Regions from separate parts of the Lysinibacillus sp. IITD104 genome, predicted to be linked through region 2. Evidence: riboswitches for the same ligand, from Rfam matches in the RefSeq annotation. Region 2 holds a riboswitch; the other holds the start of a gene.

Region 1 (16,919 bases), 2.7 Mb from region 2:
TCACGTAGTAATTGAGCAAGATTATAATCTTTTAAATCTTGTCCATAGCCACCTGTATGGATACCAGTTAAGACAATTTCAAGATAACCAGCGTCGACTAATTGCTGTGCTTGATGTAATACTTCTTGTGGGTCACGAGAACGCATTAAGCCGCGTGCCCATGGAATAATACAAAATGTACAGAAATTGTTACAGCCTTCTTGGATTTTTAACGAAGCACGTGTACGGTCTGTAAATGCTGGTACATCTAATTCTTCGTATACTCGGTTTTTCATAATATTACGTACAGCATTAATCGGTTGACGTTCCGCACGATATTGTTCAATATAACCAAGTAATTTCGTACGATCTTGTGTTCCGACAACGATATCGACACCAGGAATAGCCATAATTTCTGCAGGGGAGGTTTGTGCATAGCATCCTGTTACACAAATAACTGCATCCGGATTTTGACGAATTGCTCGACGAATGACCTGACGAGATTTTTTATCTCCAGTGTTCGTAACTGTACATGTATTAATGACGTAAACGTCTGCTTGTTGATCAAATTCTGTACGATCATAGCCCTCTTCTTTAAACAGCTGCCAAATTGCTTCTGTTTCGTAATGATTTACTTTACAACCTAGAGTATGAAAACTCACGATTTTTGATCGCTCGTTACTCATGATATATATCATCCTTTCAATTCACATTACCTTGTGTTTCCAAACATTTAATAAGTTTTTCGTTGTACATATTTTAGATACGTGATTTATGATAACATAAACCTTATAAAATCAGTACATATAAGATTTTTTTGTGAAATAATAAGTGATTTGTCTTCTGATGACTTCTATGTTCTTAAAAGTTTACATTTCAGCTTTTATTATATAGAAAGAAATTAGACGCCAACGTGAAAAAATGGTATGATTCGAAGAGGTACGTACATCTTGTTTAATGAAGGAGCGGTCAACAATGGAAAAGAATTTTGCACGTATGATTGATCATACATTATTAAAGGCTGAGGCAACGAAAGAACAAATTGACAAATTATGTGCAGAAGCTAAACAATTTAACTTTGCTTCTGTTTGTGTAAATCCTACTTGGGTAAAGCGTAGTAGTGAATTATTAGAGGGTACAGACGTTTTAGTTTGTACGGTAATTGGGTTCCCGCTTGGTGCCAATACGCCAGCAGTCAAAGCATTTGAAGCAAAAGATGCTATTGCTAACGGTGCAAAAGAAGTAGATATGGTTATTAATATCGGTGCGTTAAAAGATAAAGACTATGAACTTGTACAAGCAGATATCGCCGCAGTAGTAGAAGCAGCTAAAGATAGCGCACTTGTAAAAGTTATTATTGAATCATGCTTACTAACAGACGAAGAAAAAGTGAAAGCATGTGAGTTAGCTGTAGCAGCGGGTGCAGACTATGTGAAAACATCTACAGGTTTTTCTACTGGTGGAGCCACAGCAGAGGATATCGCACTTATGCGTAAAACTGTAGGTCCAGAACTTGGTGTAAAAGCATCAGGTGGTGTTCGTAGCTTAGAGGACATGAAAAAAATGGTAGAAGCTGGTGCGACTCGTATTGGGGCTAGCTCTGGTGTAGCTATTATGAATGGTTTAATTGCCGACTCCAACTATTAATTTTATCCTTTTATAGAGCCATAAGCTCATGTGTACATTGACATGAGCTTATGGCTTCTTTGTGTTTAATCAGCATAATAATTTTCTGTGCACATATACTCCACTGATGAATGTAAATACAGAAAGGAGGATGTCATGTTTACACAGTATAAGTCTTGGAGGCCCTATATTAGCCCCTTTGATCCTTGTAAGCCTATAGAAGTTAAGTATTATGCAACACCCCCACAATTATATATGGGTTTTCAACCACCTGGACTACCACAATTTCCAACCGCAAGAGAAGCGCTGAAGGCAGGCACGCTATGGCCACAGTTGTTTAGCCCATACCCATTTCCCCTAAAAGGAGGGAGGAAGCATGACTAAAAAGATGCCGCCCGAATTTTATAAGCAATTAGAAGAAATTCAAGCAATTGATTTCGTCATTGTTGAATTAAACCTCTATTTAGACACTCATCCACACGATTATGACGCCATTCAGCAATTTAATGAAAATACAGAGAAAAGTATGAAACTTAAAATTGATTTTGAGCAAAAATATGGACCACTCATGAATTTTGGGAGAAGCTATTCGAATTATCCTTTTAACTGGATTGATACACCATGGCCATGGCAAGTCTAAACAAAAGACTAGGAGGAATAATCTTTGTGGTATTATGAAAAGAAACTCCAGTATCCGGTAAAAGTTAGTACATGTAACCCAATGCTTGCTAAGTTTTTAATTGAGCAATATGGAGGGGCGGATGGGGAACTGGCAGCAGCTCTACGCTACATGAATCAACGCTATACGATTCCTGACAAAGTAGTAGGGTTATTGACCGATATAGCAACTGAGGAATTTTCACATTTAGAAATGATTGCCACGATGATTTATAAGCTAACAAAAGATGCAACACCAGAAATGCTGAAAGAAGCTGGCTTGGGTGATCATTATGTAAATCACGATCGTGCTCTCTTTTATCAAAACGCCTCAGGGGTACCATTCACAGCAACCTATATTCAAGCTAAGGGTGACCCTATCGCGGATCTGTATGAGGATATAGCGGCTGAAGAAAAGGCACGTGCCACATATCAATGGATTATTGACTTATCAGATGACACGGATTTAAATGATAGCTTGAAGTTTTTACGTGAGCGAGAAATTGTTCATTCCCAGCGATTTAGAGAGGCTGTTGAAATTTTAAAAGATGATAGAGATCAAAAGAAAGTTTTCTAAGACGAAAAAGGCTGTATCAAGTAGATAAACTGTACCCTTTGTAAAGGACATTTTAAAAAAGAGAACTTGAAACAGCTTTTTTGTGATTACTGAATATTTGAGAATAATGTAAGATCTTTTCGATGCCCAATCATTACTAATAAATCTTCCTTTTCAATAATCTGCTCAGGAGAAGGGGAAATAATAATTTCCCCTTCTCGCACAATTGCAATTACACTGACGTTATATTTTGCGCGCAAGTCTAAATCGCGAAGGTTTTGTCCAGCCATTTTAGAAGGAATCATAATTTCTTCAATACTGTATTCCTTTGATAATTCGATATAATTCAACATGTTTGGGGATAGGAGTTGATTAGCCACACGTTCACCCATATCTCTTTCAGGATAAATAATCCAATCAGCTCCAACTTTATCTAACACTTGCCCATGTCTTTTACCTAGTGCCTTTGCAATCACTTTTTTGATCCCTAGCTCTTTTAATAAAGAGACGGTTAAAATACTAGATTGCATATCATTACCGATCGCCACGATAACACAATCGAAGTTACCAATACCAATCGATTTTAAGGCTTTTTCTTCTGTTGTATCTGCTACCACAGCGTGAGTCACATAGGGTTCGGCATCCTCTACTCTTTCTTCATTTATATCAATTCCTAATATTTCCTGTCCAGCTTCATGCAATCTGCGAGCGACGCTTGTTCCGAATCTACCTAAGCCAATCACAGCGTATTGTTTAATGGTCATAGCGTTCTGTCTTCCTCTCATTTGGTTATCCAATCATAATATTTCCTTTTGGGTGGCGGAAACTCTCTTTTTTTCTTCGTTTTGCAATGGCAAAAGCAATGGTTAGTGGTCCTACTCTTCCTGCGAACATTGTAATAATCAGAAGAAGACGACCAGCAGGTGTTAGCTCTGGAGTTAGGCCCATCGAAAGACCAACAGTACCAAACGCAGAGGTAGCCTCAAATAAGTACATCATAAAGCTATGATGCTGTTCCGTGATACTGAGAAGAATCGTCACGACTATAACAATTAATCCTCCACACATTGTAACCGTCAAAGCCTTTAAGATAGTTTCAGTAACAATTCTACGTTTAAAGAGAACGACATCTTCTTTTCCTCGAATTTGTGACCACATAGTAGCTACTAAAACAGCAAAGGTTGTGATTTTAATACCTCCAGCAGTCGACCCAGAGCCTGCCCCAATAAACATGAAAAGAATCATTAAAAATAATGTAGAATGCGTTAAGTCCCCAATAGCCAGTGTATTGGAGCCAGCAGTTCGTGGTGTAACCGCTTGGTAAAGGGAACCTAACACTTTACCCCATTCGGATAATGGTCCCAGTGTCTTTTGGTTGCCATACTCAAACAAAAATATCAAAATGGTTCCACTAACAGTTAGCAAAAGTGTCGTTACTAAGACAATTTTTGAATGGACAGAAAGCCTTTTAGTCACACGATATTCATACAATTCATTCATAACAATAAAGCCTAATCCACCGATAGTAATAAGAGCACAGATGGTGAAAACAACAAAGGGGTCATCAACATAGGCAGTCATTCCGTTAAAACCACCCATTAAATCAAAGCCCGCGTTGTTGAAGTTGGATATGGCATGAAAAAATCCAAAATAAAGGGCTTTTCCAATAGGCATATCAAATGAAAAACGAACCGATAGAATAAGACCACCGATTATTTCAATACATGCTGTAAAGAGTAATATTCTTTTCACTAATCGAACTAGACCAGCAATGGAGATATTATTAAAGGCCTCTTTAAGCAGCAGTCTTTCTTTTAATGAAATTTTCTTACCGAGCAGTAAAAATAATAAGGTGGCAAATGTCATGAATCCTAAACCACCAATTTGGATCAAGAATAAAAGGACCACCTCGCCAAAAATAGAGAAGGTATCACCTGTATCAACTACGATTAAACCCGTGACACAAGTAGCTGAAGTAGCAGTGAATAAGGCATCTAAAAAGGTCAAACCCTTCCCATCCTCAGTAGAAAATGGCATTGTTAAAAGAAACGTCCCTATGGCAATGATTAGGGCAAAGCCCAATACAAGAACTTTGGGAGGGTTTAATGCTCTTTTAAAATTGTTCATTTAATTTACCTCAATTCTGTAAGTAAACAACTGGTTGTTAAATGGCATAATAAAAAGACCTACGATAAAAGCATGAAAAAGGCAGAAAGCATGCTAATAATGGTGGTCAATAACGACCTCCTTCGCTTTAGCCGACGAAGTTAGCTGACGGGTAGGATGGCGAAAGAGCTTTCTCATCCCTTCTGCTACTGCAGAATTAACCCCAAAAGATTGGTTCCTCCGTTCTCAAATAGTTGAGATTTGGCCGATTTGAAATTGAATGTGATTATTCTACGCCCTTATTCTATTTTTTGTAAACCCTTTAATTGTTAGGAAAATGTAATTATTTTTATTGTGGGTGAATTGGGTATGAATAATTCACACAAAAATAAAACCAAAAATTCACTTGATAATTTCGCATACTTTCTATTGACCATTATTAGACAATACGATATAATTTTTTAGTACACAACAGAAGGTTATTTGCCTAATTGTGTATTGACGTGTGTTCGGAGGGAGGGAAAGAGAGATGTCAAAAACTGTCGTTCGCAAAAACGAATCGCTTGAAGATGCTCTTCGCCGCTTCAAACGTACTGTATCAAAAAGTGGTACAATTCAAGAAGTTAGAAAGCGCGAGTTCTACGAAAAACCTAGCGTAAAACGTAAAAAGAAATCAGAAGCTGCACGTAAACGTAAGTGGTAATTTAATTTCCCATTAAAAATCCCTACGTTCATAACACGCAATTGTATGATTCACTGAGCAGACAAAGTTATACCTGAAACTAATCACATTTTTGATTAATTTCAGGTATTTTACATTGCTCAACTTTACGTACATATGAAAAAGCCGAATGAATCAAAATGATTTCATTCGGCTTTTTTTCACATACTAAGTGTTGATAATTGGGATTAGATCTAGTGATAAATAAGTGAATAAATTTTTAAGATTTGTGAAACTTTTCGCATGATTGACCGTATATACAGAGGAGAGGCATGTTAGAAGGGAGGGAAAAAGATGCGAAAACGGAGAATCCTCAGCTATTTACTAGTGATATGGATGACTTTTTTGTTAGCGTTTCCATTAACTTCGGCTTTTGCCAGTAATAAGGTCTATCATGTTCCGATTCATAATGAAGTAGAGCGAGGACTTCATGCATTTTTAGAACGAGCTTTTAAAGAGGCTGAAGAAAACAATGCAGAGGCGATTATCTTAGAAATACATACGCCTGGCGGTTTTGTGAATGCAGCAAGCGATATCGCTATGCTTATGGATGCAACGCAAATAAAAACGATTGCTTATATTAATAAGGATGCGCACTCAGCAGGAGCTTTTTTAGCCTTACATGCGGATAAGATCTACATGGTTCCGAATGGAACAATTGGTGCAGCGGCAGTTATCGATTCAGCAGGTAATGCAGCCGACCTTAAGGCCAATAGCGCTTGGCTTGCTCAAATGAAAGCAGCAGCAGAAACGTCAGGGCGCGACCCTAAGTATGCATTAGCAATGGCAGATACCAACTATGAACTACCAGAATACCGTGCTGGTGGAAAGAATCTGTTAACCCTATCCGCCTCAGAGGCATTAAAGGTTAAATATTCTGAAGGGACGGTTAAGGATTTTCAGGAGCTTCTAGAAGTAACCAACTTGAATGGTAGTGATGTTGTTTCAATTGAACCGACCTTTTCTGAAAAATTAGCTCGTTTTATTACAAATCCCATCATTGTACCTATACTGTTGTCAATCGCTAGCTTAGGACTTGTGATGGAGCTTTATTCGCCAGGATTTGGTGTTCCAGGTATAATGGGCTTATCAGCACTTGGGTTATTTTTCTTTGGACATATGGTGGCCGGCTTTGCGGGATATGAAACGTTATTGTTATTTATTATTGGCTTAGCCCTTTTAATTGCAGAGTTTTTTGTCCCTGGTGGAATTGTTGGTATTTTAGGTGGTGTCTTAATAGTACTAAGTCTGATACTGGCAGGTGCAAATATGATGCAAATGATAGTAGCAATTCTCATTGCGCTTGTGATAGCGATGATAGGAATGGTGATTCTGATGAAATTTTTCGGAAAAAAACTGCATGTCTTAAACAGGCTTGTGTTAATGGATGCAACGACGACAGAAGAAGGGTATGTATCCAATGTGAATCGCACAGAACTGTTAGGAAAAATTGGGAAAACGCTTACGCCACTTCGTCCATCTGGAACTATGGTACTTGGTAGTGAACGCATTGATATTGTATCAGAAGGTGGCTATATCGATGCCAATCAACATGTAGAAATTATTAAAGTTGAAGGCTCACGCATTGTTGTGAGACAAACAGATAAAGAGATGGAGGAATAGAAAATGGGTTTTGATTTAGCTTTGATTGGTCCTATTGCCGGACTAGTTATTTTATTCATTGTGCTTGCGGTATTCTTTACCTTTGTACCCGTAGCACTGTGGATTTCTGCATTAGCAGCAGGTGTACGTGTTAGTATTTTCACATTAATTGGGATGCGCTTACGTCGTGTTATTCCGTCTCGAATTGTTAATCCGTTGATTAAAGCACATAAAGCAGGTTTACCTGTAACGATTAACCAGTTAGAGAGTCACTATTTAGCAGGTGGTAATGTTGACCGTGTAGTGAATGCCTTAATTGCGGCTCACCGTGCCAATATTGAGCTGTCATTTGAACGTTGTGCAGCAATTGATTTAGCTGGGCGTGATGTATTAGAAGCTGTTCAAATGTCTGTTAATCCAAAAGTTATTGAAACACCTTTCATTTCAGGTGTAGCAATGAACGGGATCGAGGTTAAAGCAAAGGCTCGTATCACAGTGCGTGCCAACATCGAGCGTTTAGTCGGTGGTGCTGGTGAAGAAACAGTTATTGCTCGTGTTGGTGAGGGGATTGTTTCAACTATCGGTTCAGCGACACATCATACAGAAGTTTTAGAAAATCCAGATATGATTTCGCAAACGGTTTTATCTAAAGGTTTGGATTCAGGAACAGCCTTTGAAATCTTATCCATTGATATTGCCGATGTAGATATCGGTAAAAATATCGGTGCAGAATTACAAATTGAACAAGCACAAGCGGATAAAAACATTGCGCAAGCAAAAGCTGAGGAACGTCGTGCAATGGCTGTAGCAAACGAGCAAGAAATGATTGCACGTGTTCAAGAGATGAAGGCAAAAGTAGTAGAAGCAGAGGCAGAAGTACCGCAAGCGATGGCTGAAGCCTTACGTTCTGGTAATCTTGGTATTATGGATTATATGAACTATCGCAATATCCAAGCAGATACAGCAATGCGTGACTCTATTTCAAAAGTAAGCAATGATAAGCCTGAAAAAAATGAACCCAATGCTTAATAACGGAAAGGAGCGGAACTAACATATGGAACAGTTAATAATCTTCGCCATAATTGCCATAGTCAGCTCTATTTTCGGAAAATCAAAAAATAAAAAGCCTCAGAAGCAGATGCCTCCTTTTAATAAAGACACCGCGGTGGAGCCTCCAGTTACGGAGAAAGCGCCACATCGTAGTGGGAAAGCACAAAGTTTTGAAGATTTTGCAAGAGAATTTATCGGAGATTGGATTCCAGAAAATGAGAAGGTTGAGGAGCCTAAAAAATTTGTTGAAGAACAAGTGAAAAAGGAAATACCAAGCTATGTTGCCCCAGCTGTCATTCCAACTGATATTCCTAGCCGTTCTTCTAATCGAGAAGGTCGGGGACGATTAGCTGCTGGAAAAAAGGAAGTGCAATCTGTTGGCGCTCATTCGACTTTACAACTACCTCAATCTAAAAATGATCTTGTGCAAGCAATCGTGATGGCCGAAATATTAGGGCCACCAAAATCAAAAAGAAAATAACTAGCATGTCCTCCTTTTTCGATGCATATATTGCCGAAGAAGGAGGCATTTTTTATGAAAAAATTATTTCAATTAACGCCACTACTTGAGTTGTTAGAATACGAATCATTAAAAATTATTGGACCTTACCGTTTTATTCATGCAGATGCGACGACCTGTTCGTTTGTCTATGCAGATTATCATATTACTGTCAATGCGGATTCAGTGACAATCAATGCGCTTAAAGAAGAAATGCTACATCTATCTGTTAACAATCTACAGGAACTTCATATGAAAATGACAAAGAATATGGGTGTGAGCTAAAATGTGGAATAATCGGCCAATTATTATACGTATAAAGCGCCATGAAAATGTTCATCCTTTTATTCAAGCATTGCACGCTCAACATGTCCCATTAAAGCGTGTTGTCTTTCGTGAGCAGGAAGTTTCCTTTGAAACGACAATGCATTACCTACCAAAAATTCGCCGTGTACGAAGACGTTTTCGCTTAAAAATGGCTGTTTTTTATGCAGATGAGCTTCAAGTTTTTCGTGCACAAATTTGGACTCTATTGGGCTTAGCCTTCATGATTGCTATTCCAATCCTTTGTGCACAAGTCATATGGCGAGTGGACATTGAAGCCGCGACACCAGAACTGGAGGAGCGTTTAGGTAAGACCTTTCATGAAACCTTTCAACTAGAAACCCCTTTATCTCAAAAAAAGTTACCTTCTAATACGGTTATACGACAAAAGCTGTTAGAGCAACACCGAGAACTATCATGGGTCCATATTGATAAGCACGGCGGACGAGTAATTTTGAGACCACAAGAATCACCGAAACAAACAGAGCAAACAACTGACAAATTAGCCTCCCATATAGTAGCAACGAAAAGTGGTGTCATTACCCACTTCAATATACAGCATGGCGAGCGAAAGATTTCAGTGAATGATACAGCCTATGAGGGTGACGTCCTCGTAAGTGGTGTATTAGAAAGTGGCACAGATCAAGTTTTTGTTGGGGCAAAAGGTGAGGTTTATGCAGATTATTGGCTTGAATGTTCATTTAAAATTCCAACAAAAATTACCGTGGAAACCTTGCAGCAAAAGCAATGGCGGGTGTTGATAAAGGGTATACATGAGGAAAAGGTGGATTATGTTCAAAAAAAGGATTTACCGAATTGGCTAGCCCCCTATGTTTCGATTGTGGAGGAGCAACAGACGAAAACCATGCAAGTGGAGTTGGATGAATCGAAAATTGAGACATTGCTTATTCCTTTATTGCATGAAAAAGTATTACGCTCGTTGCCTGCAAAAACAATCATCAAGAAAGAAAACCTTTTACAGGCAAAGTGGGGGAATGGTACAGTTGAAGGGAAAGTTCTATTTTTAGTCAATGAAAACATTGCAAGTCCAATACAAGGCCTACAAGGAGAATGATTATGTCAGAACAGTTAACTGTATTACAGGTGGATAATCCAAACGAAGCGGTTATGCTACTAGGTATTTCCGATGCAAATATGAAATTAGTTGAAGAAGCACTTAATGTTCATATCATTACGCGTGGCGAACAAATTCAACTTGCGGGTGAAGAAAATGCTAAGGAACAGGCAACATTTCTTCTGCAAGCTTTATTGAAGGTCATTCGCAAAGGAATTAATATTGATCAACGTGATGTTACAACAGCTATTGAAATGACACAAAAAGGAACAATCGAATATTTTGCAGAACTATATGATGAAGAAATAGCACGCACGACGAAAGGAAAGTCAATTCGTGCGAAAACAATTGGTCAACGAGAATACATACAAGCAATCCGTCATAAAGACGTTGTTTTCGGTATTGGTCCAGCCGGTACTGGGAAAACGTATTTAGCGGTAGTCATGGCAACACAGGCACTTAAAAACGGCCATGTTAAGAGAATTATTTTAACTCGCCCTGCTGTTGAAGCTGGAGAGTCTCTAGGCTTTCTTCCAGGAGATTTAAAGGAAAAGGTCGATCCATATCTACGACCTCTCTACGATGCTTTAAACGACATCTACGGCTCAGAACAAACACAGCGGCTAATTGAACGCGGAACGATTGAAATCGCCCCTTTAGCCTATATGCGTGGCCGTACATTAGATGATGCCTTTGTTATTTTAGATGAAGCACAAAATACAACACATCAACAAATGAAAATGTTCCTAACACGTCTGGGCTTCGGCTCTAAAATGGTCATCACTGGTGATAAAACGCAAATCGACTTACCTAAAAATACAGAATCTGGCTTGATTGTTGCGGAGCGTACATTAAAGTATGTTAAATCCATCCATTTCCAAGTATTAGAACAAGGCGATGTCGTACGTCACCCAATCGTAGCCAAAATCATCCAAGCCTACGAAGAACAGCAACTTTAGAATTGCGTAGCAATTCTAAAGTCTGCCCCGAAAGCGAAGCGACAGGGGCAACGAGGTTTTAAAGTCTGCCCCGAAAGCGAAGCGACAGGGGCAACAGGGGTTAAAGTCTGCCCCGAAAGCGAAGCGACAGGGGCAACAGGGGTTAAAGTCTGCCCCGAAAGCAAAGCGACAGGGGCAACAGGGGTTAAAGTCTGCCCCGAAAGCAAAGCGACAGGGGCAACAGGGGTTAAAGTCTGCCCCGAAAGCGAAGCGACAGGGGCAACAAGGTATTAAAGTCTGCCCCGAAAGCAAGGGCAGACTTAAACATCCATATAGCTAAAACCTAAAGCACGAACTGAATCAAAATATGGAAAAAAATGTGACAGCTATGCGAAAAAGCATAGCTGTTTTTTGCTTTCTTATACATTTTTCGAGAAAAATGTATGTTGAATTGGTATGATAGTAGGTAGATAGAGGAGGTGCCAAATGGAGAAACAACTTCGAAAATTTACAGAGCTTATCGGTTTTCGCTACTTTCTTATCATCATTCTCATTTTAACAGGTGGCCTACAATTTGCATTCATGTATGGCAATGTTAAAGGAGTTACATATGATTTCAAACCATTACAGCTTGCGCCTGAAACCGTACGATCTACTAAAACGATCGAAGACACTTATAAAACACAGCTAGAGCGTGAAAAAGCTGCTAATGCAGTGGATTCGGTCTATCAATTTTCGGAGGATGTCGCCAAGCAAAGAGCAGCGATTGTAACATCATTATTTGATTATGTTTTAGAAGTGAAAAAGGATGTTGCAAATAGTAAGGAACCTATACCTATTGCAGATCAGGTTACACAGCTTCGCAAAAAATTTGAATCCATAGACGAAGACCAGATGCCGTTAATTTTTACAGATTCCCAGCTGGAAGGTCTGTTAGTGCAAAGTGAAGAAGATTTAACTAGAACAAGTACGCAATTATCCAAATTTGTAGAGGAATATTTACAAAAATCCATCCGACCAGAGAACGTCTTTGTTGCTCAAAATGATTTTGAGACAAAAATTCGTGGACAACGCGGATATCCCGATAAAATATTCAATACAGTCGTGTTAATAGGACGTACAAGCATTATAGAAAATGAAACAATTAATGAAGAACAAACAAAGATTCGAAAACAGCAGGCCAAAGAAAGTGTAGAGCCGACACGCATTTTACAAGGACAGATTATTGTTCAGGAAGGTCAAATTATTGACAATGAGGCCTTTAGACAATTAGAGCTATTGGGGATGGTTAGTAATAAGGCCTCCTTGAAGCCTATTGCAGGACTTATTATTTTAACGCTACTGCAAATGATGTTTATGTATATTTTATTTGAGCGTTGGGAGGCTAACGAACGAAAAAAACGTAATGCACTGTTAGTGACAGTGATTGTTTATAGCTTGTCTATTTTGCTAATGAAATTTATTAGCTTAATTTCTGGTGGCTTTGATGTGACGATTGCCTTTTTATTCCCGACAGCACTAGCTACGATGCTTGTACGATTGCTAGCGGATGAGCGAGCGGCTGTATTAATTACCGTTATGACGGCTGCTTCAGCAGGGGTTATTTTTCAAGAAGGCTATTCGTCTGTTATGCAAATGGAAATTACGCTGTATATCATATTCGGAGGGTTTGCCAGCTTATTCTTTTTGCGTAGTGTAGAAAAACGCTCACATATTTTACATGCAGTTGGTGTGATTTCCCTTGTAAACATGGCATTTATCGCGTTTTATTTGTTGATGACACAATCATCCTATGGCCTACCAGAATTAGTATTTTACTTAATAGCAGCGATGTTATCTGCTTTGCTTTCAGGGGCATTAACGATGGGACTTTTACCATTCTTTGAATCGGCGTTTAGCTTGCTTTCTTCTTTACGTTTAATTGAGTTATCCAATCCCAACCATCCATTATTAAAAAAATTATTAATGGAAACTCCAGGGACATATCATCATAGTGTGATGGTAGCGAACTTAGCGGAAGCTGCCTGTGAAGAGATTGGTGCTGACGGTTTATTAGCACGTGTAGGTTGTTATTATCATGATATTGGTAAAACCAAACGACCGTCCTTTTTCATCGAAAATCAGATGTCGGGCATCAATCCGCACGATTCGTTACCACCTGAAACAAGTGCAGAGATTATTATCGCCCATACGACAGATGGTGCCAATATGTTAAAACGTTATAAAATGCCTCAAGAGATTATTGATATCGCTTTACAACATCATGGCACAAGTTTGTTAAAATTCTTCTTGTTTAAAGCAAAGGAAGAAGGAAAAAATATTGATGAGGCAAAGTTCCGATACCCAGGGCCCAAACCACAAACAAAAGAAGCAGCTGTTATAAGTGTTGCGGATAGTGTCGAGGCCGCAGTACGTTCTATGAAAGAGCCAAATGCAGAGAAAATTCAGAAGCTAGTACGAGCGATTATCGATGATCGTGTCCAAGATAATCAGTTTGATGAATGCGATATTTCAATAAAAGAGTTAAAATGTATAGAGAGAGTACTTTGCGAAACGTTGAATGGGATATTCCATTCACGTATTGAATATCCAAAGGCAGATAAGTAGGAGGATCTATGATTTTAACAATTGATTTTACGGATGAAACAAATGAAGTGGGAGCACAGCATATCGAGCTTGTTGAAAAGCTATTACAGCATGCTGCTAGTGTAGAAAACATTGAGCCAGAAACAGAGGTTTCGGTGACGTTTGTAACGAACGAGGCTATTCAAGATATTAATCGTGAATATCGTGGTAAGGATCAGCCAACAGATGTCATTTCCTTTGCACTAGAGGAGCTAGGGGAAGGGGAAATGGAAGTAACTTTTGAAGGAATGCCACGTATATTAGGTGATATTATTATTTCAACAGACCGTGCCAAAGAGCAGGCTGAGGAATATAATCACTCTTTTGAGCGAGAATTAGGCTTTTTAGCAGTACATGGTTTTTTACATTTACTTGGTTATGACCATATGGAGCCAGAAGAAGAGAAAGTGATGTTTGCAAAGCAAGATGAGATTCTCCAAACTTTTGGCTTAGGTCGAGACTAGATGGATTTGCGCAAATACTTGCGATCTTTTGGCTATGCGTTTGAAGGCATCATAACTGCAAGTAAAGAACAAAATTTAAAATCACATATAGTAAGTGCAATCATTGTGATACTGGCTGGTTATTTGACAGGTTTATCTCGTATGGAATGGTATATTGTGCTACTATTAATAGCACTAATGTTTGCGCTGGAAATGATGAATACAGCTATCGAGCGGGTAGTCGATTTAGCTTCCCCAGAGATACATCCACTTGCTAAGCAGGCAAAAGATATTGCAGCAGGTGCAGTGCTTGTATTTGCGCTATTCAGTGCTATAATCGGATTACTCATCTTTCTGCCAAAATGGTTTTAATGGAAATGAGTGTCTTCTAAATGAAAATAAACCATAAATGTGAGGGAGAATTAGTATAGATGACAATGGATATGCATGCATTATTAGAGGAATCAAAAAAAGCGCGTGAAAAAGCCTATGTTCCTTATTCAAAATTTAAAGTGGGGGCAGCTCTATTAACGAAAGATGGAGAAGTTATTCACGGCTGTAATATTGAAAATGCAGGCTATAGTATGACGAATTGTGCTGAGCGTACAGCGTTTTTTAAGGCAGTATCGGAGGGAATTTACGATTTCGAAGCCATTGCCATTGTAGCTGATACGGACGGGCCCTGCGCCCCATGTGGAGCATGTCGTCAGGTCATGATGGAGTTTTGCGCTCCAACTATGCCTGTCTATTTAACGAACTTAAAAGGTGATGTGACGGTAACGTCAGTAGGCGAATTACTACCGTTTGCATTTACGACGGAGGATTTAGAGAATGCAGGAAACTAAAAATGGCTATAAATCAGGCTTTATCTCCATTATTGGTCGTCCAAACGTTGGCAAATCGACATTTTTAAATCGTGTCATTGGCCAAAAAATTGCGATCATGAGTGATAAGCCGCAAACAACACGAAATAAAGTACAGGGCGTACTGACAACAGATGATAGCCAAATGATTTTTATTGATACACCAGGGATTCACAAGCCAAAACATAAACTAGGCGATTTCATGCTGAAGGTTTCTAAAAACACATTGCGTGAAGTGGACGTTATTATGTTTATGGTCAATGCTGAGCAAAAACTCGGTAAAGGTGATGAATTTATTCTAGAAATGCTAGCAGGAAATCCAACACCTGTCTTTTTAGTCATCAATAAAATTGATGCCATTCATCCAGATGAACTAATAGGAATTATTGAGAGCTATAAAGAGCGCTATGATTTTGCTGAGATAGTACCAATTTCGGCTCTACAAGGTAATAATGTAGAAAATTTATTAATGACATTAGAAAAGTACTTACCAGAAGGACCACAGTATTACCCAGCAGATCAAGTGACAGACCATCCTGAACGATTTATTATATCAGAACTTATTCGTGAAAAAGTCCTGCATTTAACACGTGAGGAAATTCCTCATTCGATCGCAGTGGTAATTGATAAAATTCGTCGTGATGAAGAAAATGAGGATAAAATCCATGTAGCGGCAACCATTATTGTAGAGCGTGATTCTCAAAAAGGGATTGTTATTGGGAAACGTGGAGCCTTACTAAAGGAAGTAGGGACACGTGCGCGAAAGGATATCGAAATGCTATTAGGTTCTAAAGTCTATTTAGAGCTATGGGTAAAGGTACAAAAGGATTGGCGCAATAAATCAACACATTTACGTGATTTCGGATTCCGTGATGATGAATATTAAGTTCTTTTCCTGATTTGTATCGAAAGCGAAGCGTCAGATACAGAAGACTCCCACTTATTCGGGAGATGAACATAAGTTTTTTCAGCAGGTGTTTAGTGCCTGGTGGATCAGGATATAGACGCCAGATTTTGAGGTGACGGTTTTAGGTTAGCTTCTTCTGTAAGCACAAAATCTGGCAGTATTTGATCGTTTTATTTTTGAGCTGTCCAAAATTATTTGGGCAGCTCTCTTTTCATGGATAGTTCTTTTAAGAAAGGAGGGGGATTATGCTTCATAAATGGGAAGGTATTGTATTAAAGGTTCGCGCATATGGCGAATCCAATAAGATTGTTATTTTGCTTACACGGGAAGCTGGCAAAGTGGCTACGATGGCTCGAGGGGCAAAAAAACCTTCTAGTAGATTGGCTTCCGTCACGCAACCCTTTACCTATGGCATGTTTATGGTTCAACATCATACGGGCATGGGAACTTTGCAACAGGGAGAACATTTGAATTCAATGCGCCATATTCGTGAGGATATTATGGCTACTGCTTATGCTAGCTACATTATGGAATTAGTGGAGCGAGTTGTGGAAGAAGGGAAGCCAGAGCCCTTTGCGTTTGATGTTTTATTACATGCACTACAAGCAATTGAGGATGGCTATGATCCTGAAGCCATTACGCTGTTTGTTGAATGGAAGATGTTACCCTATACAGGTGTACAACCTATTTTACATGCCTGTGCTGCGTGTGGCGCAGTAGATGGGGAATTCGCTTTTTCCTTTGCTCAAGGAGGATTCTTATGCCATCGCTGTTATCAGCATGACCCCTATATCATTCGCTTAACGCCAACACAGCTGAAACTTATCAGGATGTTCTACACTGTTCCTATCGACCAAATTGGAAAAATAGAACTAAAAAAAGAAACAAAATATTTCATTAAAAAAATTATAACAACCATCTATGAAGAACAAACCGGTATTCGGTTTA
Region 2 (16,919 bases):
TAGTAAGTAACTAATCGTACATCAGGTTGCCATGAATTCCATTTCTCTTCAAAAGCTTTCGCTTCTGCTTGATCGAAAGCTACATAAAAGGCGATCACTTTATCAACCTTAAGCGATTTAGCATAATGTAGGGAGTTTTCGACCACCTTTGTTATACCAGCTACTGGCACAATGAAAACATTCCCCTCAATAGTATCCAGTTCCTCATGATTTAATCTTAACTGTTCTCCAACAGCTTGATAATGGTGCTTAATGCGATGGAATACAAAAATAATGATTGGTAAAAAGATAAATACTGGCCAAACTTGAGGCATTTTTGTCACAAAAAACATCATTGCTACGATGAAAGAGATAGCTGCCCCAATTGTATTGATCGTAAATCTCGCTACCCAACCTTTAGGTTTTTCGCGCCACCATTTTCGCATCATTCCTGTTTGCGCTAATGTAAAGGGAATAAATACACCTACTGCATAGAGCGGAATTAAATGCTCTGTGGCCCCGTCAAATAAGATAATTAAAACAATGGCTGCAACACCTAGCATTAAAATGCCATTTGAATAGCCAAGTCGGTCCCCTCGAATTTGGAAGATTCTCGGAATAAAACCATCCTTCGATAAATTCACAGCAAGCAATGGAAATGCTGAGTATCCTGTGTTTGCGGCAAGTACTAAAATCATTGCCGTAGTCCCCTGTACAATATAATAAAGGAAATTCCGACCAACACTAGCTTCTGCAAGTTGGGAAACAACTGTTGCTTCTGCTGTTGGTGCAACCCCATAAAAATAAGCTAGACTAACAATCCCGATGAATAAAACGGCTAAAATGCCGCCCATTGCTAAAAGCGTTTTAGCAGCATTATTAGGAGCAGGATTTCTAAAATTAGGTATGGCGTTAGAAATAGCCTCTACCCCTGTTAACGCTGAGCTTCCTGATGCAAATGCCTTTAATAAAATAAATAGGCTAATCCCTGCCACTGGTGTACCAATCTTTGGATGCAATTCTGCAGGCACCTGTCCAGTTGCTACATTATAGAGCCCAACCCCGATTAGCAATAGCATAACGCCTACAAATAGATAAACTGGATACGCCAAGATAGATGCCGACTCTGTTACACCTCGCAGGTTTAAAATCGTTAAGAAAATCACAAATATAATAGCAATGGGTACATTGTAAGGGTGAAGACTTGGAAATGCAGATGTAATGGCATCTGTCCCAGCTGACACACTTACTGCTACCGTTAAAATATAATCAACAAGCAAAGAACCCCCAGCCACGAGACCTGCATTCACGCCTAAATTTTCTCGAGATACGACATAGGCGCCTCCCCCATGTGGATAGGCGAAGATAACTTGACGATAGGATAAAATCAGTGCCACGAGTAGAATAACCACTCCAGCGGCAATAGGTAAAGAATACCAAAACGCCATTGTACCTACCGTCATCAGGACAATTAAAATTTGTTCTGGTCCATAGGCTACTGACGACAACGCATCGGACGATAATATGGCCAATGCCTTTGTTTTACTTAGCTTTTGTTCCCCTAACGCATCGGATCTTAATGGTTTGCCGATTACATAACGTTTGAATGAGGATTTCATTGATAAACACCTTCTGGTTTCATAGAATGTGTTTCGCCTTTCTAAATAACATCAAAAAACGTCTACAAGTCATCACTAAATAAGACTTGTAGACGCTCATCCGTCTGCCAAGCTCCACTTTTCTGCTCTTAACGCTTACGAGGTTAGCTGTCGGATTCGGGCCTGAGTTGCCCTACTCCTCCAAAAGGAAGAGATTCACCCCAAGAATGGCTATGCCATCCGTCAAAATTGGTTCCCCCGCGTCTAGTTGCTTCAGCGATTTAGAAATTTGAAACTTTTATAATGATGTCATATTACGCCTGCTAATTGAAAAAGTAAAGAAGAAAATTTTTCTTTTTTTTGAGTATAAGCATAGGCTTTTTTGAACATTTAAATAACTGCCTCTTAAATAAAATTTCCTGAATACCTAGTATATACCCACAATACAAACAATAAAAACTGCCTTAAAGGGATGTTTCTACCTTTAAGACAGCTCATTAAATTAGTCATCGTAGCCTTGTTCAAAGTCTATTATGCTCCCAGAGACTGCATCCACGTCTACTTCGTATTCATTTTGACCGTCTTTCAATTCAATTTCATATACACCATCATCGAGCTTAATTTTTGTCACTTTACCGTTTGCTTTTGTTTGGGCTGTCTTGATAGCCTGCTCTTTTGTAATTATTTTTGTTGTAGCAGGAATATGATCATCCCAATCATCTCCATCAAGAGGTTCCTTTTTCTGCTTGAGTAATTTTCCACTATAAGCATCAAATTTCAAATCATATTCTTCTGTAACTGTATGCACCTCTACTTCATAAATAGAGCTAAACTGATTTTGATCAAATTCGATCTTTGCAACTGTTCCATCCACTACCGCGAGCGCTTTCTTCTCAATTTCCTGCATGGATAAGACCTTTTTTTCTTGGGCATTTCCTGATAATAAAGTCGTCGAGCCAATCGCTGCTCCCACTCCAAGAGTAATTACTAGTGCTGGAATCATTATCATTTTTTTCATGTTTTTCATGTTCATCTCTCCTTTGTTTTATCTAAACTTAGCTTACCAAGTGAAGATGATAGAACTATAAGAGGAACATTAGAATTTCATGAGAATGATTTAATGATCGTCATCCCATGTCACAGACAGTACTTTTCCTGAAACAGCATGAATTTGAAATGTAGCTTCGTCCTCCTGCGTTTCAATCTCGACTAAATAGTAACCACCCTCTGAGGTTTCTTCAAAATCAACTGAATCCACTTCACCCTTTAATTGCTTGAGAGCTATTTGAATGGCCTGTTGCTCAGTAATAATAGGCTCTTCGATAGGTTGTTCTTGCGGTTCAACCTTTTTCTCTGCCAGTAGTTCGCCAGTATAACCATCAAGTGTTAAATCCTTCTGAATCTTCTCATTTTCAACACGGACAGTGTAAATGGAGTCTATAAGCATAACGCTTTCTACATCTCCATATTCCTTTTTAACCATTTGTCTAATCTGCTTTTCAGTTAACAGTAATTTACTTTGTCCTTCTTTCATGATTAGATCAGTCACCTGTTGTGTCGTAACATCCAGTATAGCTGCATACTTAACATCCTCTCGCGTAAAAAGCATTTCAAAGGCATCTCCTTGTTTTTCCACATGTGTAACATGACCATTATAGATAGTCTCAATATAGCGAATAGCCTCCTCTTCACTAAGAGGTTGAACGTAAAAATAACGATTTTGAACAAACCAAATTACTCCACTACAAAGAAGGATAATAACAACAATTATCAACATCCACTTTTTCATTGCTGCCCCTCCTTTGGAATACATAAAGTAAAACTTGAGCCTTCCCCTAGCTTACTTTTCACATCTATCGTTATACCTAATTGTTGTGCCAGCTCATGTGCTATTGCTAGCCCAAGGCCTGAACCACCTGTTTTACGATTACGATCCTCTGTTACACGATAAAAACGCTCAAACAAATGAGGAATATGCTCTGCAGGAATACCCATACCAAAATCTTGGATGGTAATACGTACTTGATTAGTTGTTTCTGTGGCTAGAATATGGACTTCATCCTCACTATACTTCCTAGCATTATCAAGCAAAATAAAGAGGAGCTGCTTCAATATTTTTTCATCACTATAAATAAATTTTGGAATCTGCGCATCAATTCTAAATGTTCGATGATAAGCCTGTTCCATTTGTGAAGCTACTTTGTTTAAGAATGGGACAAGCTCTAGTTGTTCGAAATGAACGTCCAATTGCTCTTTGTTTTTAGCTAGTTCTAGCAATTGCAACACCATTTCATGCATACGAGATGATTCATTGGCAATGGCTTGTAAGGATTCCTGAGCAACCTCCCGATTATCAAAACCTCTTCTTAGGAGTAGTTTTGCATAACTTTCAATAACAGTTATAGGCGTTTTTAACTCATGGGAGGCATTTGATACAAATTCTTGTTGCTTTTGATAATGCTGTTCAAGCTTCTCCATCATCATATTAAAAGTGCGGTTAATGTTTGTTAACTCGTCCCCACCTTTTTCTGTGGTATCTATTTTTTCATATTTCCCAGTAGATGCACTTTTGCGCATGGTCTCATTTAAACGTTCTAGCGGTAATAAAATAAGTCGCCCAAGTACCAAGCTCGCTAGGAAAATTGGAATCGTTGCCACGAAAGATACAACAACTAAGATGACCTTTAACAAGTCTAAAGTCCGCTCTACTTCTTCCATAGATTGCTGTAATGTAATGTCCACTACCGTTCCGTCTATCCAAATAGCAGGCATTGTGTAGGTAATGGAAGGCGCCTTGTGCATTTCAAGTGTAGCCTGAACCTTCGTTTTCAAACGTTCACCATCATAAATATAAACAGCACCATCTGTTGGCATATATGCTCTTAAAACTTGCTGTAGGTTGGTTTGTGTATTTAACTGACTCAGTGTGGAGCTTAACTCATTTGCCCGTGACTGGAGCTGATTATATTCCGTATCATTGGCAAATTTCTCATACAACAAATAAATTCCACTATTTGTTGCCACTACTATAACTAGCATAAGCAATGTTGTTAGTAGATGAATTTTTGTTTTAAGTCTCATAACTATGTTCCTTTAGCACATACCCCACACCTCGAACTGTTTGGATAAGAGGTGTTGGATTAGCAGCTTCAAGCTTTTGTCGTACATAACGTATATAAACATCCACAACATTTGTATCCCCATAATAATCATAGCCCCACACAGCCTCTAATATTTGCTCCCTTGTCAGTACTTGTTTAGGATGCTTCAGTAAATAGAACAACAAATCGTATTCACGAGGTGTCAGCTGAAGTTCCTTATCGAAATATACAACTTCCCTTGTTTGCTCGTTTATCGATAAATGGCCAAATGTAAGAGCAACTTGCTTTGGGCTGACCTTCTGCGAAAATCGTAAAGCGTTGCGTATACGTGCCAGCAGCTCCTCAATTTCAAAAGGCTTTGTCACATAATCATTGGCTCCTAAATCCAAGCCCTTTACCTTATCCTCTACCTCACTTTTGGCAGTTAGCATGATAACAGGCGTTTGGGATTCTGTTGCACGAATACGCTTTAGCACATCAATACCGCTCATCTCAGGTAGCATGATATCAAGTAAAATTAAATCCCATTGCTGCTCACGGTATTGTAGTAAGCCTTCTGCTCCTGTATGAGCCATTGTTGCCTCATATCCTTCAAATTGAAGCTCCAGTTGTAGTACTCTCGCAATATTTTCTTCATCTTCTATAATTAAAATTCGATGTGTCATGTCGAATCCGTCCTTCGCCTTTTCTTTTCATCGTATACGATACAAGTGGTGAAAGTCTAATTAGAAAATGATGAGAAAGACACTACATTTCTTTTTTTGACACTGATTATTTCTTTAACTAATAAACTTTCGGTAAAAAGCTGTAAATATCTCTTTTCTCAAAAATTCCTGAGCTTACCTTAGCAACTTTTTTGCCATTTAAACGGCTTGGAAAGGGAAACTCCAGATGTGGACCATTGTAATGAATAATTGTCACTGTACCATCAGAGTTATTACGCCAATCATAATTCCTTTCATCTGTTTTAATTGAAAGTTTAATCGATACAAAAGCTAAACTTAAGAATAGTATGAAGAAGGTAAGACGAACGATTTTCAATAGAAACACTTCCTTTTCTATTAGCATAATAATTTACATCCTTACGCACTATTGAGTAATGTTAATAATTTGAACAAAAAAAACTCACCAAAAGCTTTATGGATAGCCATTGGTGAGTTTTTTATTATTGATGCAATGCTCTATACAAAAATGCTACAAACTCCGCACGTGTTACAGGATCATTTGGTCTAAAGTTGCCATTATCTCCAATTGTGATCCCATTTCCTGCGAGTATAGCGATAAAGTTGTGTGCCCAGTGAGTTTTTGGCACATCCTTGAAAGTATCTTTATTCGATGAAGTTAAATTAAAGGCAAGAACTAATACTTTTGCCATTTGAGCGCGTGTCATATTCGTAGTTGGCTGGAAGTTCCCATCTATGCCTTCAAACAGACCTGCTTGTTGCACCTGATCGATTACCTCAAAATAGAGATGGCTTTTAGGTATATCGTTAAATTCTCGCGCATCTTTTTTCGGTTCTAGCTCTAATGCTCTTGTCAATATCAGGGCAGCATGCTGGCGCTGAATTGGTGCATTTGGCTTGAAGGTGCCATCTTGATAGCCTGTAATAATGCCCTGCTTTGCCATCTCCTGAATCATCGCCCAGCCCCAATGTCCTTGAGAAATATCTGAAAAGATGATATCTGGCTCTTGTTGGGGTGTTGGCTCTGTTGGTTGCGGATCAATTGGTTCTTCAGGTTTAGGCTCTTGTTTTTCAGGTATGTTTGGCTCTGGTATTGGTGATGGATTCGGAGATATACTTCCTCCACCACCCGATGAACCGTCTGTTACCCAATGGGCATATAAGGTGATATTGGACTTCACTACATCCTTAGAAAAATCCCATGGTATTGTCAGTGCAATATCCTTATACCAGCCTGTAAATATATAACCTGCCTTTGTTGGATCTACTGGCCTTGTTGCCAAGGTATCATTAGTTACCTTCTGTGATGTTACTGTGCTACCTCCATTCGTTTCAAAATTCACCGTATACTGTGCGACTACCTTTTCCCATTTGGCATACAAGATTGTATTTTTAGTTACCTTATCCGTTGTAAAATTCCATGGTTTACTGAATGCGGGATCCATATACCAATCTGCAAATTCATAGCCTACCTTTGTTGGGTTTGCTGGCTTTATTGCTAAGGTATCTTTAGTTACCTTCTGTGATACTACTGCGCTACCTCCATTTGTTTCGAAATCCAGCGTATATTGTACGGCTACCTTTTCCCATTTGGCATACAAGATTGTATTTTCGGTTACCTTATCCGTTGTAAAATTCCATGGTGTACTGAATACAGCATCTGTATACCAACCTGCAAACTCATATCCAGCTTTTGTTGGGTCTGCTGGCTTTATTGCGAAGGTGTCTTCAGTTACCTTCTGTGAGGCTACTGCACTTCCCCCATTTGTTTCAAAATCCAGCGTATATTGTACGGCTACCTTTTCCCATTTGGCATATAAGGTTGTATCCTCCGTCACCCTATCTGTCTCAAAATTCCATAAACTATTGAGTTCTGCATCTTTATACCAATCTACAAATAGATGCCCTGTTTTTGTAGGATTAATTGGTTTAGTAGCCTTCATAGGAGAAGTAAAAGTTTGACTTGGAACTGAACTTCCACCATTTGACTCAAATTTAAGCTCATATTGCTGTACTAAATCCCATTTCGCATATAAGGTTATATTTTCTGTCACTTTATCTATCTCAAATTCCCATAGGGTTGTGAATTTTTTATCCTTATACCAGCCTGCAAATGTATATCCTTCTTTTATTGGGTTTTCTGGTTTAGTAGCCGTCATATAAGAATTAATAGTTTGGCTTGGGACCATACTTCCACCATTTGACTCAAATTGAACCACATACTGTTGTTGCACTATATCCCATTTTGCATATAAAGTTGTGTGCTCTGTGACCACATCCGTTGCAAAGTTCCATAGTTTAGTTAAAGCAGGGTTTTTATACCAGCCAGCAAATATTTGTCCTGCTAAGATAGGCGGTTCTGGCTCTTCCAACTTATCACCATATTCTGCGACAATTATTATAGGGGGAGTACTATTTCCTGCTTCAAATCTGACACCGTATACATTTTTCAACCACACAGCATATAAATCTATATCAAATGTTACCCTAGATCTTTCAAAATCCCATTCTGCCGTGCGCTCTTTGTTAAACCAACCAAAAAATTTATGTCCTTCTTTTATTGGAATACTCGGTTTGTTGAGTAGCGCTCCATCCGGTACTTCGACAGTTGTAATGTAGGTATCAAAATGAAATGTGACAGTATGCAAATTCTTTAACCATTTTGCATACAAGATTTTATTTTCTGTTATCACATCTGTATTAAAATTCCAGGGTTTATTCAATTCCTCATCCTTATACCAACCACCAAATGTAAAACCTGCTTTCACTGGAACATCGGGTTCTACCACCTTTTCCCCAGACAATACTTTCTGTTCTTCTATGGTAGTACTATCACTATTTGTTTCAAATGTAACTGTGTACTGTTGGACATTTCCCTTGGCATAAATTCTCAAGGGTTGTGTTACATTTCCATCCCATTTTGTTACCCATGATAAATCTTGGTACCAACCGTCAAAAGTACTACCTTGGCTGTTAAATGCATTTACTCCCAACATTAATGGGCTATTAAATTGAACCCATTGTAACCGATTATATTCAAATGCCCTATCCCCAATGCTCGTTAAACTGTTTGGGAACGATACAGTCGATAATTGATTATCATAAAATGCCAGATTTCCTATCCTAAGAAGACTATTAGGAAGTTGTATAGATGTTAGTTGATTTTGACCAAATCCCCAATCACCTATACTTATAACATTATTAGGAACGACTATACTTTTTAACTTATTACCAAAAAACGCTAGATTCCCTATACTAAGAAGACTAGTTGGAAGTTCTACATTCGTTAAGTAATTAGCTTGGAATGCCCCTTTCCCTATACTGGTAACACTATTTGGAATATTTACAGTTGTTAACCTATTACTATCAAATACATAATTTCCTATACTTGTTATACTGTTTGGAAGTTCGACATTAATTAACTGATTATAGCCAAAAGCCTCATCTCCTATGCTTGTTACACTATTTGGAATCTTAAGATTCGTTATCCGATTGTTTGTAAATGCTTGGGTTCCTATTTTTGTTACACTATCAGGAATATTTACAGTTGTTAATCGATTTCCAAAGAAAGCCTGATAACCTATATCCGTAACACCATCAGGGATGTCCACATGTACTAATTGATTACCATAAAATGCTTGATCTCCTATGGTAGTTAGGTTTTTTGAAATGGTTACGCTTGTTAATTTACTATTTTGGAATGTCCAACGTCCTATATCCGCCACACTATCGGGAATCACAATCGTGCTTAGTTGAGTTTTGGCAAAAGCCCAATCACCTATCGTTATTACACTTTCAGGAATCACTATTTCTGTTAGGTTAGATTCATAAAACGCAAGATTTCCTATTATTGTTACGGGTTTTCCTTCAATAGTTTCAGGAATAACAACAGATCCCCCCGCACCTAAATATTTAGCAATCGTTACACCAGTGCTATTTGGTTGTATCTCAAATTCGCTTGTATTGAAATTGGTTAAATTACGATCATTATCTATTTGCTCATGATCATCAACCTCAATCTTATTATCTACTTCATTTCCACCTGCTTCTTTAGCCTTTTCTTCTATGTCATTTTGTTCATTCGCATAGGTCAGGGATTGTCCCCATTGGAAAAAGAGCAGTAATACAATAAGCATAATGGTAATGTTTTTCTTCATTCATCCTCTCTCCTTTTGTAAATTTTCAGCTTCAAATAGCCCCCTTCCTTTATGAATCCTCGATAAAGAAGTTCCATACATTTATCCTTATAAAGAAAAACACTCTTCTTTATCTTAAAAAAATCAATTTACTTCTACTATTGAGGAATGTTAATTTTTCACTAACTATAAATAAACCGCTATCAAAAAATTGATAGCGGTTTGTTTTATTTAGATTGTTTTAATAATAATGCTTGGGCTCGATTTTTTACTCCTAGTTTATTGTAAATTCCCGAAAGATACACGCGTATGGTCCCTTCAGACAAAAATAGTTGCTCTGCTATTTCCTTATTAGAAGCGCCTTCTGAAAGTAGTGAAAATATTTCTTGTTCACGAGCAGAAAGAGCTTCTAATACTGGTGTTAGTTCTTGAACATAATCTAGCAATCGATAAGCATAGCCAAGGGTTACCTCATCCCAGTCATCTTTAGCACACTTCCGGCGAAAATCAATATAGTCCCTTATAAGGGGAATAATTTTATTCTCATCTAAAAAGGTTCTTATATAGTTATAAGGTTCAGCTAATTTCAATGCTTGATGTAACGTCCTCAACGCCTCTTCTGCTTGTTCTTGCTCCGCCAAACATATGGCTAATAAAATTGTAGCTTCTATACGAGTAGATAGCTGTTCTTGTTGTTGTGCCTGTAATTGCACCTGTATAATCAATTGCTGTGCTTCTAGTAGATGCCCTTTCATGAGTAAATAGCGTGCTTTTACTAGTAAATAAAATGGAGAATCCCTATACACATTTTCTTCGATCTTGGCTAACTCCTGTTTTGCTTGGACAATATTGTCTTCACGTAAAAATAAAAGTGCCTTCATTACTCTTATACTATCAATCCAATAACGTTCGTTGACCGTTTCAATTGCATGATCTAAAACACCTTGAGCAACAATATACTGCTCTTCTAACACAGCTATTTTGCTTTTCAGAATGTACATCGGTACTAACAATCCTGCATCTTGAAATTGATGTCCAGAACGTAAAGCTTCCTCTAATTCTATTGGTAGCTCATCAAATTGGTTCCACTCATATAATTTTTCTGCACGCATGCCATAACTATAGCCCGTCATACTTAAGTTTTTGAATTCCCCTGTTCTAAACTTAGCGAAAAAAGACATAGCCTGTTCATCTGAAAGTAATTTTCCTCGAGAGCCAATATTTGTTCTAAACAACATAGGCTCTGTTTGATTATATTGTATAAAAATTGCGTCCCATTTGGACCCGACAGGATTTCTCTCCAGCCTTTGTCGAATATATTCCCCAGCTTGTGAAAGATCTCCATTTTTCATGACAAAGACATAGGCTTTCACACCTAGAAAATCATCGACAGCGGATGCATATTCACTTTTATTCATCCATTGATTGGACCCATGCTTTTGTTCTAGGTCTAGTATCGTCTGATAAGCATCTTCTAAATTGTGGAATGCTGCGAGTGTATAGGCATACATTACCATCAATTCTGGGTGTACCTCATAGCCATTCGTCAAAAAAGTATCAATCCAATTTACATAGGATGTGGAATGACCACAGGAAAGGAATGTTACAAGATGCTCCTGAATCCATTGTTCAGCATAAATAAACACGTTGCCGCTTAAAGCAAGCTCTATTGCAGATAAAAAACTCCCATTATTATATAAAGCAACAGCTGCTTTTTCATATAAATTTAAAATATCATGCTGGGTAAAACGATTGCTCAATTCTTGACGCAATGCTTCTCTAAATAAATTATGATATCGAAAAACCTGCTCTTTTGCTTCTACTCTGCTAATAAATAGTCCTTGTTGATCAAGCTCTAATAATACTAGTTGAGCATCAGTACGGTTTGTTAGGACATTACATGTATCTGCGGTTAATTGTTCCAAAAGCGAAGTATAAAGTAGAAAGGTTTGGAGAGGTGGTGCTAGTTTTGAAAATACCTCATTCATTAAATAGTGAATCACATTTGAATTACTTTCTCCAAACTCTTTGTCATCTACATTGTGGAAACCTGCTAAATTGGTTAATTGTAACCCTGTAGCCCAACCCTCTGTTATCTCAAAAACCTTTTGAAGCTCCTTTGCCTTTAGCTGTTTATTTAAATTTTTATAAAATTCTTTTGCCTCTTCATACGTAAAAAGTAGATGCTCCATGCCAATTTCAAGCAAGCAATGGTTTAATCTCCACTTTGCAATAGGTAATGAAATAGTTGATCTACTAGTCAAATAAATAAAGCAGTGTTCAGGTAAGAAATCAATGAGGCGGGTCATCGTTTGATGGATGGTAACATTAAAAATATGATGATAATCATCAATCATAATATGAACCTTTTCAGTAGATAGCGATAATTCGTTTAATAGAGCGTCCACTAAATATTCTAAAGGCAACTGTGGTTGAGCATGGAGTATAGAATCAATACGTGAGGAAGCTTCTTGCTGCAAGGAGTGACCAATAGCATGAATTAAATACTTCCAATAACGAATTGGATCATTATCTGTTTGGTCCACTGTATACCATGCAACTGTCGTTTCAAGTTGCTGAAACCAACTACTTAACAAAGTGGTTTTACCATACCCTGCTGGCGCTTGCACTACTATAAGTTTCGCTGTTGACTGATGTAGAATGGCATTTAATCGTTCTCTTTCAATAATTTGCTTGCCCGTTTGGGGTACGGTTGTTTTTGAGGCTAATAAAATATTTGGCATCATTTAAACCTCCTTTCTCTTTAACAACTTTAAAAGCCTAGCCATTCTTTCGCCCATAAAATGGCCTTGGTACGGGATCTCACACCTATTTTACTGTAAATTTCCGTCAAATAGACGCGAATAGTTCCCTCTGTCAGCTGTAATTGATGAGCAATCTCATTATTAGAAGCACCTTCTGCGAGTAATTGTAGAACATCTTTTTCTCTTGCAGTAAAGTTAGCGAAAAACTCATCTTCTGAGCTATCATTCTGTAATAGTTTATTTACATATGCTAATGGCACTGACTTAAATGTATCTCCCTTACTATGCTGACGTATACGCCAGTATTTATTTAGTAATGGCCAGATAGAATCCTCTTCTATAAATGTACGATAATAACCATATAAAACTCCATGTTCAAGGGCAGCGTGTAATCCTGTTAAAGCGAAATCCTCTTTCCCAAGCGAAAAATGACAAATGGCTTCTAGCAGACCCGCTTCAATAAGCGTAACAATTTGCTTCTCCTGAATTGCCCCTTCTTTTAAACGAATAGCAATTTGCAATGCTTCCTCTAGTTGATTGTTGGCATATAGGATTTTACCTTGAACTAATAAATAAAAGGGATTTCTTGATGCAATTCTATAATTGATAAAATCTGTCACTCTAAAAAACTCCTGTTGCGCATATGAAATATTACCTTCCAATAAATAAGATTGTGCTTTCATAATATAGAGCATACCGACCCAATAAGGTTTATCGGTTTCCTTCATAGCTTCAATCAATACCATATGTGCTTCTTCAAATTGTTTTTTAGTCATATAAATACGAGCCTTTAACAAGTACATTGGTATAAATAATCCTGGATCTTGAAAACGTAAACCATATTGTAAACCGATTTCTAACTCTTTACTTGCCCTATCTAAATCATTTATCTCATACAATATTTCAGCTAGTAATCCATAGGTAACTCCTGTAATATTTCGCTCCTTTATTTCACTTTCATTCAACACGTGAATCAGTTCTTCCATTTTTCCCACTGGTAAGAATTTTCCTCGCGCTCCCACAAAGGTACGTAAAATTCTAGGCTCAAATTGATTATATTTTAAAGATATATGATATAAAGATGACTTATTTTTTCTTACATTTACGCGTGTTTGTAAACCTACTTTTGCTTTTTCAAGATCTCCATCTTCCATATAACCTATATAAGCATTCATAATTTCGAAGATTTTTGATACAGCAATAAATTGAAAACCATCCATCCATTTCAATTTATTTTGTTTAAAAAGTAGTTCCTCTATAATTTTCTTCGCCTGATCCATTTCATGGGTTGAAAACAGTGTAGTAATATATAAGACAAGCAAATTAATATCTACTGGAAACTGAGCATTCCTTAATTTTTGTATCCACTGCCCAAATAATAGAGTATGTCCCTCGGCAAATATTTCAACTAAATATTTTTGTATCCATTCATGTGCAAGCTCATATAATTCGCCATTTAGGGCAAGCTCAATTGCTGCAACATAGTCTTCTCTTTGGCATAAATTAGTGGCTACCTCGTAATATATAGAGGCAATCATTTCATAGGATTGTTGCCTGTGAAATTCTACCTGTAGGGCATGCCTAAATAAAGTATGGTAACGATAAACAGGCGGATGTGCTTGTACTTGTTCAATAAACAAACAATTTTTCTCCAGCTCTGAGAATATAGTTAAACTATTTAATTCGTTTGTTACAGATGTACAAACACTCGGCTCTAGGTAGTTTAAAATGGAAGTTCGTAGTAGAAAATCCTGCAATTCTTGAGGTAATATTAAGAGAATTTCTTGCATGAAGTACTCATGAATATATGAACTAGCTTTGGCTAAAATTTCTTCACTACTTAGATTATCTATCATTCCACCTGTTGATAGCTTTATCAGTTGGATACCTGCTATCCAGCCCTCTGTTGTCTTTAGTAAAGGCTTCAGCACATCCTTCTGTTCATCATTTGTAACAGATGTGAAGAAAGATTGTAGCTCTTCTAAATCAAAAGATAATTGACCCACCCCCACTTCTAGTATCCAACCTTTAACACGCCATTTTGCTAGTGGAAGTTCTAAATTAGTTCGGGTTATTATATATATCCGTACATTGGCTGGTAAATATTCAATAAGTCGGTTTAAAATTTGATAAATTTGAGGGGTGTGGATTTCTTGAAAATTATCAAAAACAATATGAATATTTCCTTTATATGTATCCAAATCGTTTAACAGTGTATCTACAATTGTTTCAAAAGAGGTTATTTCATCTAGTATATTGTTTAACTTTTGCTCTTCATTCAATATGCTAAAAGATAATGTATGTATTAAGTACCTTAAAAACCGCACAGGATCATTGTCATTTTGATCGATTGTAAACCATGCTACCGATTCATCAATATGCTTCAACCATAGGCTTAAGAGTGTCGTTTTGCCATATCCTGCTGGTGCCTTTATTATGGTTAGTTTCTTCATTCTATTGTTAGATAAAATAGAAAATAATTTCTTCCTCTCTAATGCATCTGGCACTGTACGTGGAATTGTTACTTTTGATTTTACCCATACCATGTCCATCATCTTGTCTCCTTTCTCCATTCATTAGTTCTATATATTTTTAATTTTTCCTGCAATTTGATTTTTCTACTCATTCACATCATCCAAAAGAGCATACTTATTTTAGAAAGATAAAGCAAACCACTTCACTTTTTTTATTCCTAGCGTTAGAATACTAATATCTTATTTTCCTATAGGAAACTTTATTTCATTAATGATACTTTTTGAAACGAGGGAACAATATGGTTTACAAACGAGTCACAAAATCGTCTGCAGAGGCGGTTTTAGATGGAGATATAAAAGGTTGGCGAAGATTTTTGCCATTTTTAGGACCTGCTTTCATTGCAGCAGTCGCCTACATCGATCCTGGCAATTTTGCTACAAATATTACAGCAGGATCTCAATACGGCTACCTGCTACTTTGGGTTATAGCCTTTTCTAATTTAATGGCCGTGTTAATTCAATCCCTATCTGCCAAGCTTGGGATTGCAACAGGAAAAAATTTACCTGAAGTCGCTCGCGAGCATTTTTCTAAAAAAACATCTATCTTTTTATGGATACAGGCAGAATTGGTCATCATTGCCACTGACCTGGCGGAATTTATCGGAGCAGCATTAGGGCTTTATTTACTATTCAATATCCCAATGCTTCCCGCCGCATTAATTACAGCAGTGGGCTCGTTCGCTATTTTAGAGTTACAAAGAAGAGGATTTAGAGCCTTTGAAGCCGGTATTTCTGGTATGGTTTTAATTGTTGTATTGGCATTTGCCTTCCAAACATTTTTAGCACAGCCCACATGGGGCGATGTAGCGATTGGCATGTTCACGCCACACTTTGAAGGGGTAGAATCACTATTATTAGCAACAGGTATTTTAGGAGCAACCGTTATGCCTCATGCTATTTACTTACATTCTTCTTTAACACAAAGTCGTATTATTGGTCGTAATGAGGCTGAAAAAAAACGTATTTTCCGTTTTGAATTTATCGATATAATCATTGCTATGATTATTGCTGGTGCCATCAATATGAGCATGCTTATAATTGCCGCAGCAGTATTCCATACCCAAGGCTTGGTAGTAGAAGATTTAGATGTAGCCTATAATGGCTTAAAAGAGGCACTTGGCCCAATGGCGGCTATTTCCTTTGGCTTAGGTTTACTCATTGCAGGGCTAGCTAGCTCCTCTGTGGGAACTTTAGCAGGTGATGTAGTCATGCAAGGATTTATTCAAAGAAAAATACCACTATATTTACGTAGGGCGATTACTATGGTGCCTCCACTAGTCATTATTGCATCAGGGGTAAACGCAACCTATGCTCTCGTTCTAAGTCAGGTTGTGTTATCTTTTGGTATTGCATTTGCCCTTGTTCCACTTGTCATGTTTACAAGCAAACGGGACATCATGGGCAGTTTAGTCAATCATCGGATTACAACGGTTTTAGGTTGGTTTGTAGTCGTCATCGTTGTGGCATTGAATATCTACTTACTGTGGGAAACAATATTTTCCTAATAATAAAGCCAGGTACTCTTAAGCATGAGTACCTGGTATTTTTTAAACATCTACCTTCTCAATATTCCGTATAGCTAAATAAGCAATACCCAGACCCACGATGGCTAAAGTAATTGGAATAATAATAATATCGTTTAAAGTAAAGTTACCTGAATTGGACGAAGTTACAGACACAATTATAATAGATGAAATGATAGTTGTCGGTATAGAGTATTTTCTCATCCCAAAATACAATGGGATTAAAGCTATGCCTGAGGCAGCTATCGCGTTCATCAATACAGAGGGTATATGCTGGATAATTAAAGAACTTGATAGTACATCTGGAATTAGTTCATATTGATCGCTTATGACACAAAAAATGGTTGTAATAAGAGCATTGGAGATAATGATCATACTGAAAGTAAATAGCATGACAATGGCTAACTTTGCGACCATTAATTTCTTTCTACTTATGGGATACATAAAGGCTAATGTAATGGTTTTAAATTTATATTCTCCGATGATTAACTTAGCTATTAACGTAGAAGCAAAAATAATAAAAACTGCTCTTACAAATGAATCAATGACACTTAAAGCAACCTCGTAATTTTCTAGCCCTGGATCCCCTTCTACTTTAGA

Evidence for each region. Region 2 has a riboswitch for cyclic di-AMP ahead of V1L66_RS21595 (APC family permease). Riboswitches for the same ligand answer to the same signal wherever they lie in the genome.
Region 1: another riboswitch for cyclic di-AMP. It lies ahead of V1L66_RS08025 (TrkH family potassium uptake protein); the one in region 2 lies ahead of V1L66_RS21595 (APC family permease).

Annotation. Positions count from the first base shown of each region.
Region 1 covers NZ_JBAHYH020000001.1:1,587,259-1,604,177, forward strand. Annotated here, with positions in the region: gene mtaB (tRNA (N(6)-L-threonylcarbamoyladenosine(37)-C(2))-methylthiotransferase MtaB) at 1-665, opposite strand, end outside; gene deoC (deoxyribose-phosphate aldolase) at 955-1,626, shown strand; gene V1L66_RS08005 (spore coat associated protein CotJA) at 1,762-1,989, shown strand; gene V1L66_RS08010 (spore coat protein CotJB) at 1,982-2,245, shown strand; gene V1L66_RS08015 (manganese catalase family protein) at 2,270-2,839, shown strand; gene V1L66_RS08020 (TrkA family potassium uptake protein) at 2,926-3,582, opposite strand; gene V1L66_RS08025 (TrkH family potassium uptake protein) at 3,608-4,945, opposite strand; cyclic di-AMP (ydaO/yuaA leader) riboswitch at 5,060-5,201, opposite strand; gene rpsU (30S ribosomal protein S21) at 5,454-5,627, shown strand; gene V1L66_RS08035 (nodulation protein NfeD) at 5,940-7,268, shown strand; gene floA (flotillin-like protein FloA) at 7,272-8,276, shown strand; gene V1L66_RS08045 (hypothetical protein) at 8,302-8,778, shown strand; gene V1L66_RS08050 (hypothetical protein) at 8,833-9,081, shown strand; gene V1L66_RS08055 (sporulation protein YqfD) at 9,083-10,195, shown strand; gene V1L66_RS08060 (PhoH family protein) at 10,198-11,154, shown strand; gene V1L66_RS08065 (HD family phosphohydrolase) at 11,620-13,740, shown strand; gene ybeY (rRNA maturation RNase YbeY) at 13,749-14,222, shown strand; gene V1L66_RS08075 (diacylglycerol kinase family protein) at 14,223-14,573, shown strand; gene V1L66_RS08080 (cytidine deaminase) at 14,633-15,046, shown strand; gene era (GTPase Era) at 15,033-15,950, shown strand; gene recO (DNA repair protein RecO) at 16,217-16,919, shown strand, end outside.
Region 2 covers NZ_JBAHYH020000001.1:4,266,550-4,283,468, forward strand. Annotated here, with positions in the region: gene V1L66_RS21595 (APC family permease) at 1-1,598, opposite strand, end outside; cyclic di-AMP (ydaO/yuaA leader) riboswitch at 1,717-1,866, opposite strand; gene V1L66_RS21600 (PepSY domain-containing protein) at 2,080-2,604, opposite strand; gene V1L66_RS21605 (PepSY domain-containing protein) at 2,695-3,366, opposite strand; gene V1L66_RS21610 (HAMP domain-containing sensor histidine kinase) at 3,363-4,658, opposite strand; gene V1L66_RS21615 (response regulator transcription factor) at 4,648-5,343, opposite strand; gene V1L66_RS21620 (hypothetical protein) at 5,462-5,719, opposite strand; gene V1L66_RS21625 (InlB B-repeat-containing protein) at 5,844-9,518, opposite strand; gene V1L66_RS21630 (LuxR C-terminal-related transcriptional regulator) at 9,725-12,241, opposite strand; gene V1L66_RS21635 (LuxR C-terminal-related transcriptional regulator) at 12,271-14,814, opposite strand; gene V1L66_RS21640 (Nramp family divalent metal transporter) at 15,036-16,301, shown strand; gene V1L66_RS21645 (ABC transporter permease) at 16,344-16,919, opposite strand, start outside.